3 regions of the Sphaerimonospora cavernae genome follow, and region 1 is predicted to be linked to each of the others. Evidence: riboswitches for the same ligand, from Rfam matches in the RefSeq annotation. Region 1 holds a riboswitch; each other region holds the start of a gene.
The links. Region 1 has a riboswitch for cobalamin ahead of ACFHYQ_RS27050 (cobyric acid synthase). Riboswitches for the same ligand answer to the same signal wherever they lie in the genome.
Positions count from the first base shown of each region.

Region 1 (3,818 bases):
GTCCGGGCCGCCCTCCGTCAGGTACGCGAGCGCCTGCGCGGCCACGCCGTGCGGCACCGTGGACAGCGTCATCAGCGCGGCGTCGGGCTCGGCCTCGCCGCCGAGCACCACCACCGGACGGCCGCAGGCGAGCACCGCGTCGAGGCCCTCCGGCCAGGAGCGGCGCCCGCCGAGCAGCCGGACCACGACGGCATCCACGGCGTCCGTCCCGTCCGCTCCGTTCACCAGGGCCGGGACGTCCTCGGCCGATATCCGCGCGGGGTTGGCGACCCGCCAGCCGGCCCCGCTTCGCGGATCGTCCCCGCTCCGCAGCGCGGCGAGCAGCTCGGTGTCGGCCGTCGACAGCAGCAGCATGGTCATGACCGGGCGGCCTCCCCATCGGTGTGCGGTGTCAAAATCACGGGAGCCGGGCCCGTACGGGCCCGATCAACGGGAGCGAGGCCGACGGCGGGCAGGCCGGCGGGGACGCCGCGCTCGATCAGCCGCCACACCGCGTCGGTGTCCAGGTGCTCCTCGACCAGGTCGCCGAGGGCGTCGAGGCGGGCCTCGCGGCGCTCGGCGAACGAGCCTGTGCCGGGCCGCCAGTCGCGTCCCGCGGCAGCGGCCACCTCGGCCAGGAACGCCCGCCGGAACCCGTCGCGCTCGAAGATCCCGTGCCAGGTCGTCCCCCACACCTGCCCGCTGCGGCAGCCGTCGAGGAACGGCTCACCGCCGTCGACGATGACCCGGCCGTGATGGATCTGATAGCCCGACACCTCGTGACCGCGCCACCGGCCGACCGGTGACGCCAGCACCTTGGCCGGGCTGTAGTCGGTGCGCACCGGCAGCAGCCCGAGGCCGGGCGCGTGGCCCTCCCGGCTCTCCACGCCGTCGTCGTCGTGGATCGCGGCGCCGAGCATCTGCAGCCCGCCGCACACGCCGAGCACCGGCCGGCCGGCCGCGGCCCGGCGCCGCAGCTCCGCGTCGATGCCGCGTTCACGCAGCCAGGCCAGATCGGACAGGGTCGAGCGGGTGCCGGGCACGATGACGAGGTCGGCTTCGGCCATCTCGGCGGGCGTGGCGACCAGGCGCACGCCGACGCCGGGCTCGGCGGCCAGCGCGTCGGCGTCGGTGACGTTCGACATACGCGGGAGCCGTACGAGCGCGACCCGCAGGATGTCCCGGCCGACGGGAGGAGTCAGCAGTCCGGGTCTGCCGTCGAGATCGAGGGAGTCCTCCACGTCGAGCCAGAGCCCGGACCGCCAGGGCAGCACGCCGAGGCAGGCCCGCCCGGTGGTCTCGCGCAGCCAGTCCAGGCCGGGCCGCAGCAGCGCCGGGTCGCCGCGGAACTTGTTGACCACGAAACCCGCGATGTGCCGCTGGTCTTCCGGGTCCAGGACCGCCAGGGTGCCGGCGAAGTGCGCGAGCACCCCGCCGCGGTCGATGTCTCCGACGACCAGGACGGGCAGGTTCGCGGCGCGGGCCAGCCCCATGTTCGCGATGTCGCGGTCGCGCAGGTTGACCTCGGCCGGGCTGCCCGCGCCTTCGCAGATCACCACGTCGAACCGGCGGCGCAGGCCGTCCAGCGCGCCGACGGCGACGTCGAGCAGGGCGGGCTTGTGCCCTCGATAGGAGAGCGCGTCGACGTCCGCGTGCGGACGGCCGAGCACCACGACGTGGGAGTGCCGTTCCCCGGCCGGTTTGAGCAGCACGGGGTTCATCGCCGCCTCCGGCTCGACCCGGGCGGCGGCGGCCTGCATCGCCTGCGCCCGGCCGATTTCACCGCCGTCGGCGGTGACCACCGAGTTCAGCGACATGTTCTGCGCCTTGAACGGCGCGACCCGGACGCCTCGGCGGGCCAGCCACCGGCACAGCCCCGCGGTCAGGATGCTCTTGCCCGCGTCAGAGGTGGTGCCGGCGACGAGCAGCGAGCCGCCGCCGTGCCGCGGCACGTCAGGGGACGGGGCGCGAGACCGGCAGTGAGGTGCCTGCGCGCAGGCCTCGGCACGCCATGGCGTGTCCTCCCTGGGGGTCCGCGCCCCCGGTCGAAGGTCCGACGGCCGGAGTATCCTGGCTCCCGGATCGACGCTCTCCCCGGCCTTCCCGCCCGTGAGGGCAGTGGCCGCAGTTGAGGATCGCTCCCCGGTGACAGTGGCGGGACCGCGCCGGATTCACACCGGCTTCCTCCACGTCCGTCGCTTGCGGCTCGGAGCCTACACCACATGATCTCCGCCGCGCACCGGGAGGTAAGGAGATTGGAACCTGAAGGTGGGGGCGGGACCGTTCACGCAGGCCCGTGACCGGGCCGAGCGTGCCGACGGTGCGCCGGTCAGCCCATGTCCGGTGCTGCCGGGCCGGGTCCGGCCGGTTGCGGCGGCTGAGCAGGCTGTGGCGGTGCGGCCGCCAGCGCCTCGCCGAGCTGGGGCGGAAGCTTGGGCAGGTGCGGGAGCCGTGTTTTCCGCGATTTCCTCCGCTGTGCCTTCTTCGCGTACCGTAGGAATTTCTTGAGGTCCCGCGGCATGATGAAGACGATCCGCTGGATCACGTTGCAGATCTTGGCGCCCTTGCACTCGGCGGTCTGCGTGGTGGCCACCGGGACCTTCGGAGCGGCTGATTTTTTCTGCTTTTTCTGCTTTTTCTGCTTTTCTTCCTTATGTGATGACGCCTTCGAGGGGCGCCGATCGGATTCGCCGCCACGGCCGTCTTCGACGTTCCTCGGCGTGGGTCTCGGCGTATTCGTCGTCTGATGATGGTCGGGGTTCACGCCGGCGGAGACCGGGAGCGTGCTTCCGCCGACAAGTACGGCAGAAACGGACGCCCCGATCACGAGTAGCGTGGCGAGCGCTTTTCTGGGTGCTTTGCCGTACTGCTGACGCATCATTCGTTTTCGCCCCTGCGGGTTGGACGAGACCGGTAAGGCGCCCGGAGGTCCGGACGCCTTCGTCAGCGTACTTTGCGACGTGCCCCTGAGCCCGTTCGCGGTGATCCAGGGTCAGGTCATCGGTGTGTCATTTCCGTGGAAGTCGGCGTCGGGGTCCGTGGAGCGTCCAGAGAGCGTCCGTGGTCACCATTGGACCCAGAGCCGCTGGTTGACGTTGCACGTCTGCATCCGCTGGTTGCAGACGGCCGCCTGAAAGCTGGCAAGCCCGTTCACAGTGATCGCCGCCTGTTGGGCCGGTGATCCGCCGCTGGTGTTGGTGGCGCTGCCGGTGCCGACGCCGGTGCCAGAGCCGGCGCCACCTGCTCCGTTGCCCGAGACGGCGCCGGGAGCGGCGGGGTGCAGCACCATCGCGTTCGCGGCGACCGGCGAGGATGCCAGCGCTCCAGCAGCCGCGACCGCGAGCGTTGCGAGCGTGAGCCACCGCATGCCGAACCGCCCTCCGGCGAGCGGGACTCCCGCACTGTGACGAACCATTTCCTTCGTGCCCCTATCTGGTCATGAGGTGAGTGGGAACTCCCCGTTTGTATGGACATAACCGGCGTGATATTGACTACCCCCGGCGGGGTGCCCGTCCCCATTTCAGATGATCTACGCTCCAGATCATTACCCGTCCTTTTCTCCCGGCCCCGGCCGTGGTCTCGCAAGGGCATTCCTGATTCGTCTGATCTGTCGGATCGGTTCCACAGCGGTCGTTCGTTCACGGCCAGTACCGGACCCCGGCCGCCTGCTGAAAGTTGCAGGCGTCGAACCCCTGATCGCAGGCGGCGGCCTGAAAGGTGTGATGCCCGTTGATCCCGAAAGTGACCTGCTGGGCGGGGGACCCGGTGCTTGAGTTGATGGGGCTCCCGCTGCCCCTGCCGTTGCCGCCCCCGCCTCCCGGGCCGGTCGACGTGGTAGT
Region 1 is NZ_JBHMQT010000059.1:198,813-202,630, forward strand. Features, by position in the region: gene cobN (cobaltochelatase subunit CobN) at 1-360, opposite strand, end outside; gene ACFHYQ_RS27050 (cobyric acid synthase) at 357-1,931, opposite strand; cobalamin riboswitch at 2,043-2,166, opposite strand; gene ACFHYQ_RS27055 (hypothetical protein) at 2,309-2,860, opposite strand; gene ACFHYQ_RS27060 (hypothetical protein) at 3,044-3,394, opposite strand; gene ACFHYQ_RS27065 (hypothetical protein) at 3,618-3,818, opposite strand, start outside.

Region 2 (3,818 bases), on a different contig from region 1:
GGACCGGGCCGAGCTCAGCCTGACCGTACGTGCCTTCTCCGAAGCCGCACTCGAACGCGTCACCGCGGCCGTGGAGCGGATCGTGCGAGCCGAGTGCGCGGCCTCGAACTGCCCGGAGGAACCGGAGATCACCATTACCTCGCGCTCACCCGCCCTCTTACCGGCCCCCTCCGCGATGGCTGCCGTGCGCCGCGTCCACGAGCGCCTGTTCGGCCCGCGACGAGTGGGCTCCACTCCACCGACGACTGCCACCGAGGACTTCGGCTGGTTCGCTGGAGGCGGCATCCCCACGGCCTACTGGTTTCTCGGTGTCACGAGCGCCCGGCAGCGGCGCGTCGCACTAGATCTGGGCGAACCGATACCGGTCAATCACTCGCCTCAGTTCGCCCCCGACCTCCGCACAGCACTGCCGACCGGCATCACGGCGATGAGCGGAGCCGCGCTGGACGCTCTGGCCGCACGGTCAACAGGTTGAGATTTCCCCATCGCCGGGCGGACGAAGATCCTTGTGGCCACGCACACCTTTCGCAAAACTCGTCATTACGATCAAGACGAGGCGGCTGGCGAGAGGACACGGGGTTGCTGGAATCACTCGGGCTCGACAAGCTGACGGAAAAGGTCTACAGGCTGCTGCTCACCCGGCATGATCTGGACGTCGATGAGATCGCCCAGACGCTCGACGTCGAAATCGACCGGGTCAGAGCGGCCCTCGACCATCTGGCCGAGCTCGCGCTGCTGCGTCCCTCATGGGACTTACCAGGCGGATTCCGCCCGGTAAGCCCCGAGGCGGGGTTGCAGACCCTGCTGCAGCAGCGTCAGGCCGAACTCGCCCGCCAGCAGCAGCAGATCGCCCAGGCTCAGTCGACCATCGCGGATCTGATCGACGAATACGCCAACCACCGCCTGGGCTCCCAGACATCGAGCATCGGCACGTTGATCGGCATGGATGCGATCCAGGCGCGCATCGAGGAGCTCTCGGTGAGCGCCCGGATCGAAATCGTCAGTTTCATGTCCCACCGCGCCCACGACCCTCGCGCGCTGGAAATCGCCAAACCGCTGGATCTGCGGGTGCTCGGCAACGGGGTGGCCATGCGCTCGGTCTTCTTGGAAAGCGCCCGTCACGATCCGTCGACCATGGCGTACGCCCAGTGGCTGGCCGAGAACGGCGCTGAGATCCGGACCGCCCCTACGCTCCCGGTACGCATGACGATCTATGATCGCATCACCGCCCTGCTGCCGCTGGAGGCCGCCAACCCACGCAAGGGCGTCGTCCAGGTTTTCGACACCGGTGTCCTCACCGCAGTCCTCTCCCTGTTCGAGACGATCTGGGACGCGGCCACGCCGATCGGGACCCCTCCGCCCCGCGACGACGCCGGGCTTTCTCCGCGCGAGCGTCAACTGCTGAAGCTCCTCGCGGCGGGCTTCACCGACGAGGGAGCGGGCCGCCAGATGGGCCTGTCACAGCGCACCGTCCGCCGCATGATGGCCGACATCATGGAACAACTGGGCGCCCGAAGCCGCTTCGAGGCCGGGCTGCGGGCAGCGGAACGCGGCTGGCTCTGACCGATCTTTCAAGTTGGCGGGAGGGGCAACACGACCTAGGCTGGGTGCCGCAGTTGGTTCGCCCTGTCCGCCAGACAGGCGCGTCGTAAGAGGGAACCCGGTGCGATTCCGGGGCTGCCCCGCAGCGGTGAGTGGGAACGACCGCCGTCACACGCACTGGATCGGAAGATCCGGGAAGCGACGGCCAGTAGGAACGAGCGCGACGCCCACGAGTCCGAAGACCTGCCACTGCCCGTACGCGACCTGCGTGCGGTGACGTCGACGGCCTCGAGGGCGGGCCCGGCGAGACCAGGCGGACGCACCGCGTTTCCGCTCATCGGTCGCGCCTTCGCACCCCGGGATCGCCGAGGTCTTCCGTGACTCGCGAAGGAGAGTTTCGTGACCGACGCCCCCACCACCTCGCTCGGCACGGTGTACGGCTATCCGCGACAGGGGCCGGACCGCGAGCTGAAGAGAGCGGTCGAAGGTTACTGGGCCGGCCGGGTGAGCGCCGACGAGCTGCGCACAACCGCCGAAGGACTGCGCCGCGGCGTCTGGCGGCAACTGACGGACGCGGGCCTCGGCGAGGTGCCCTGTGGTGACTTCTCGCTGTACGACCACGTGCTGGACACCACGGTCATGGTCGGCGCCGTCCCCGAGCGCCACCGCCCCGCCGTCGCGGCGAACCAGCTCGACGGCTACTTCGCCATGGCACGCGGCACCCAGGACGTCGCCCCGCTGGAGATGACCAAGTGGTTCGACACCAACTACCACTATCTGGTGCCGGAGCTGGGGCCGGATACCGTGTTCACCGCCGACCCCGCGAAGCCTCTCGGCGAGCTGCGAGAAGCCCTCGAGCTCGGGCTCAACCCGCGCCCCGTGCTCGTCGGACCGGTGACCTATCTGCTGCTCGCCAAGCCCGCGCCCGGTGCCGATCCGGGCTTCGAGCCGCTCACGCTGCTGGATCGGCTGCTGCCCGTCTACGCCGACGTACTCGCGGCGCTGAGAGCGGCGGGCGCCGAGTGGGTGCAGCTCGATGAACCCGCCCTGGTCCAGGACCGGTCGCGGGCCGTCCTGGACGCGGTCGCGGCCGCCTACCGGCGCCTCGGCTCGCTCGAGCACCGGCCGAAGATCCTCGTCGCCGGTTACTTCGGCCGGCTCGGCGAGGCGCTGCCGGTGCTGGCGCAGGCGCCGATCGAGGGGCTCGGGCTCGACTTCACCGGCCCCGCCGCCGCCAATCTGGACGATCTCGCCCGGGTCGGCGGGGTGCTCGGCAAACGCCTGGTGGCCGGTGTCGTGGACGGCCGCAACGTCTGGATCAACGACCTGGGGAAGTCGCTGTCCACGCTGGCCACCCTCCTCGGCCTGGCCGGGCAGGTCGATGTCGCCGCATCCTGTTCGCTGCTGCACGTCCCGCTGGACGTCGCCGCCGAGACCGGGATCAACCCCGAGATCACCCCATGGCTCGCCTTCGCCCGGCAGAAGACCGCGGAGATCGTCACGCTCACCCGGGGTCTGACGCGGGGCACCCGGGCCATCGCCGGCCATCTCGCCGACAATCGGGCCGCCCTGGAGTCCCGGGCGGTCTCCACCCTGATCCGTGATCCGGCCGTACGCGCCCGCGCGGCGGCCGTGACCCCGCAGGACGCCCGGCGCGCCCAGCCGTACCCGGAGCGGGCGCGGACGCAACGCGCCCGGCTGGACCTGCCGCCGGTGCCGACCACCACCATCGGTTCCTTCCCACAGACCGCCGAGTTGCGGGCCGCCCGCGCCGACCTGCTGTCGGGGCGCATCGGCCAGGAGGCCTACGACGAGCGGATCGCGGCCGAGATCCGCGAGGTCCTCGCCTTCCAGGAGAAGGCCGGCCTGGACGTCCTGGTCCACGGTGAGCCCGAGCGGAGCGACATGGTCCAATACTTCGCCGAACAGCTCGACGGGTACGTCGCCACCCGGCACGGCTGGGTGCAGTCCTACGGCACCCGCTACGTCCGGCCACCGATCCTGGCCGGGGACATCTCCCGTCCCGAGCCGATGACCCTGCGCTGGACCCGGTACGCCCAGTCGCAGACCAGCCGACCGGTCAAGGGCATGCTCACCGGCCCCGTCACCATGCTGGCCTGGTCCTTCGTCCGCGACGACCAGCCGCTCGGCGACACCGCCCGCCAGGTGGCGCTGGCGCTACGTGACGAGGTCGCCGACCTGGAAGCGGCCGGCATCGCGGTGATACAGGTGGACGAGCCCGCCCTGCGTGAGACGCTGCCGCTGCGCGCCGCCGA
Region 2 is NZ_JBHMQT010000063.1:879-4,696, forward strand. Features, by position in the region: gene ACFHYQ_RS27225 (amidohydrolase) at 1-475, shown strand, start outside; gene ACFHYQ_RS27230 (LuxR C-terminal-related transcriptional regulator) at 580-1,563, shown strand; cobalamin riboswitch at 1,600-1,808, shown strand; gene metE (5-methyltetrahydropteroyltriglutamate--homocysteine S-methyltransferase) at 1,942-3,818, shown strand, end outside.
Region 2: another riboswitch for cobalamin. It lies ahead of metE (5-methyltetrahydropteroyltriglutamate--homocysteine S-methyltransferase); the one in region 1 lies ahead of ACFHYQ_RS27050 (cobyric acid synthase).

Region 3 (3,818 bases), on a different contig from region 1:
GTCCTCCCTTCCTTCCTCGCCCCCTACCCCGAACCGTTCGATGACGGACACGTGACCCTCACCGGTGGCGCGCCCGAGACGACCGGCTACTCTGCCCGCGTCGCTGATCGCACGGCTGGCCGGTCATCGCTTCCTCCGCCATGATCGGACTTGACGGAAGGGAGGTTCTGCTTTCGTGACCGCCAGAGTCATTCTCATCACGCACGCGGAGACCGCCGCCATGCTCACGGCCCGGTTTCCCGATGACGATTCCCTGACCACGCGGGGACGCGAAGCCGCGATCGCCGCATCCCGGGCGCTGCCGGCCATCGATGGCGGCTGTGCGGGCCCCGAGAGAAGCTGCATGCAAACGGCGACGGCCCTCGGCCTCGAGGTTGTCCCGGAACCGGAGCTGCGAGACCTCGACGTGGGGGATTGGCGCGGCCGACGACTCGAAGAGATCGAGGCCGAGCAACCGGCGGAGCTACTCAGTTGGTTGACCGACTCCCGGGCCGCGCCGCACGGCGGCGAGTCGATCTGTCAACTCATCGACCGGGTGGCCGAGTGGCTCGAGTCAGGTGCGGAAGGACGCTCTCGCATCGTGGTGGTCACACACCAGGCCGTCGTACGGGCCGCGGTCCTTCATGCGCTCGGCGCGCCGCCGTCCGTGTTCTGGCGGATCGACGCCCGCCCCCTCTCGCACACCCGGCTCTCCCGGCACGGTGGGCGCTGGCGGCTGACCGAGACGGGGCACCTCCTGGGCGTCGACGCCTGAACCGGTAGGGGCTCGACCGCGGCACCCGTCCGGGTCTGACGCCACCCCGCAGGGGGCGCCAGACCCGGAACGGCAGGACCGGGCTCATCGAACCAGCCGGGGCCTCATCACGCCGGCATGGTCAGACGGCTGCGGGAGCCGGACGTCTGGCCGCACCCGTGCCGGTGAACAACCGCTCGGCGAGGGGCCCGAACAGCAACCCCAGCGTTGCCCACGTGGTGGCCTGGATGGCCAGGGACGCCAACCGGAACCGCCACAGCACGTCGGCGGAGAAGTCCGCGGGGACCTCATCGATCGATGGCATCACCAGGTAGATGACCATGACGATGACGACGAAGACTCCGACTGCGGTGAGACCGGCGTTCCATCCGCCCAGCCGGGCTACCAGCCGCCGCCCGGCGTACCCGGCCAGGCCGGCCGCGAGCAGACTCAAAACGATCAGCGTGAAGTAGAGCCCCGTGCGAGCACCGATGGTGTCGGGGTCGCCCACCGCCGGTGGACTGGGAGGGTACTTGAGGAACGGGACGACGTACACGGTCACGAACCCGGCCAGTGCCACGAGGGCCGAGGTCACATAGGGTCGGTGGGAACCGATCCGGCCATGGGCGAGGGCGAAGGCGATCGAGAACAGACCGCCGAATGCCACGCCGAATACGGCGAGGGCAGTGATCAGGCCGAAGGTCTCCTGAACGGTGCGGGAGACGAGTTCCGGCTCGGATGCCTCGCCGGCGGCCGCGGCCTTGGCCTCCTCGAACGAAATGGCCAGGGCCACCTGGGGTTCACCGAGGAACCACGCGACGACATAGGCCAGTGCGGCGGCGGCCAGGCCGACGAGCATGCCGCGGATCAACAACGATCGCATCATCAGTGGCTCTCGATCGTCAGTGGCAGGGGAACCCGAGCAGGTGCCGCCCGTCGTGGACGAACTCGTGCACTGCTTCACCGCTGATGATGGAGACGGCCCCCTGCTCGGCCCCGACGAAGTAGATCAGGATGAGACCGAGCACCGCGGTGAACACCGCCCAGGGAACGATCTCACGCATCGGGATGCGCAACGAAACAGGCTGGGCTGAAGGAACGGCTACATTGGCCACGGTTTCTCCTCTCGGGGTCGCACGCCCCGACGATGGAGGACAACGGGTCAGTTTCCTGACTCCCGGGTCGACGCGCCTTCCGACCTTCCCGCTACTCAGCCGTGATCATTCTGAAAGGCGCTTACCGGTTACAGTGGCGGGACCGTCCTGGAATCACACCAGGTTCCTGCACACCGTTGCCTCTGTCTTGACTTGTCTCAATGAGATTCCCCTGTCCCGCCCGTCACGTCAAGCGGGACATAAGGGGCAGGGTGTCTGTTCGTTCCGCTGGACGGCGACGACCTGGGTCAGAAGTCGGCGTCGAAGCTGACCGTGCCGGTCACGCCTACCTGATATGCCGACACCCGCCGCTCGAAGAAGTTCGACAGCTCCTGGACGTCCTGCAACTCCATGAAGGCGAAGGGGTTCTTCGCCCCGTACAGCGGTGCGATGTCCAACTGGGCCAGCCGGCGATCGGCGACGTGCTCCAGGTAGGCCCGCATGTCGGCGATCGGCATGCCGGGCACTCCGCCGCCGAGCAGGTCCTCGGCGAACTGGACCTCGCATTCCACCGCCTCGGCGAGCATCTCGCGGACCTGGTCGGCCATTTCCTCGTCGAACAGCCCAGGCTCCTCCTGGCGGACCGTTTCCACCACGTCGAACGCGAAGGCCATGTGTACGGACTCGTCGCGGAACACCCAGTTGGTCCCCGAGGCGAGACCGTTGAGCAGGCCACGCGAGCGCAGGAAGTACACGTAGGCGAACGCCCCGTAGAAGAACAGGCCTTCGATGCACGCGGCGAAGCAGATCAGGTTGAGCAGGAAGGCCCGCCGGTCCTCCCGGGTGCGCAGCTCGCGCAGCTCGAAGATCGAGTCGATCCAGCGGAAACAGAAATCGGCCTTGCGCCGGATGGACGGGATGGTCTCGAACGCCGCGAACGCCGCGAACCGCTCATCCTCGTCGGGCACGTACGTGTCCAGCAGGTTCAGGTAGAACTGGACGTGGACAGCCTCCTCGAACAGCTGCCGGGACAGGTAGAGGCGGGCCTCGGGGGCGTTGATGTGCTGGTAGAGGTTGAGCACCAGATTGTTGGCCACGATCGTGTCACCGGTGGCGAAGAAGGCGACCAGGCGACTGACCAGGTGTCGTTCGGCGGGGGAGAGCCGATCCAGGTCCTTGAGGTCGGAGTGCAGGTCCACCTCCTCCACCGTCCAGGTGTTCTTGATCGCGTCCCGGAACCGGTCGAAGAAGTGCGGGTAGCGCATCGGCCGCAGGGTGAGGCTCATTCCCGGGTCGAGCAGCATCAGCGTCTCAGGGGCAGTGGTCATGACTCTCGCCTTTCGAGTAGTGCTTGGGGGTTCGGGGAGACGCGCGGCTTTCCTGTGGGCCTGCTCACTGACATGCTTCGCACGACTCCGGGTTCTCCAGCGAGCAGGCGAGCGCCTCCTCGGCCGTCGCCGTCTTCTTCCCGGAGACCGTCTGCGTCTTCTGCGCGGTGAGGGACACCGTGGCCTGCTGGATCCGGGTAGCGGGACGGGACCGCAGGTAGTAGGTGGTCTTCAGGCCGCTCTTCCATGCGTACAGGTACATCGAGGAGAGCTTGTCGATGGTCGGCGCGCTCATGAACAGGTTGAGCGACTGGCTCTGGTCGATGTACGGCGCCCGCGCGGCGGCCATGTCGATCAGTGCTCGCTGCGGCAGCTCCCAGGCTGTGCGGAACAGCTCGCGCAGCTCCGCCGGGAGTTCCCCGATGCCCTGGACCGAGCCCTCGGCCCGCTTGATGGCGGATCTGATGTCCTCGTTCCACAGGCCGCGCGCCTTCAACTCCGCTACCAGCGCGCTGTTGATCTGGAGGAACTCACCGCTGAGGGTCTCGCGCTTGAAGAGGTTGGACACCTGCGGCTCGACGCACTCGTAGCACCCGGCGATGGACGCGATGGTCGCGGTGGGCGCGATCGCGATGAGCAGTGAGTTGCGCAGCCCGTGCTCGG
Region 3 is NZ_JBHMQT010000003.1:218,918-222,735, reverse strand. Features, by position in the region: gene ACFHYQ_RS01505 (histidine phosphatase family protein) at 176-754, shown strand; gene ACFHYQ_RS01500 (CbtA family protein) at 876-1,619, opposite strand; gene ACFHYQ_RS01495 (CbtB domain-containing protein) at 1,636-1,809, opposite strand; cobalamin riboswitch at 1,877-2,078, opposite strand; gene ACFHYQ_RS01490 (ribonucleotide-diphosphate reductase subunit beta) at 2,136-3,155, opposite strand; gene ACFHYQ_RS01485 (ribonucleoside-diphosphate reductase subunit alpha) at 3,220-3,818, opposite strand, start outside.
Region 3: another riboswitch for cobalamin. It lies ahead of ACFHYQ_RS01495 (CbtB domain-containing protein); the one in region 1 lies ahead of ACFHYQ_RS27050 (cobyric acid synthase).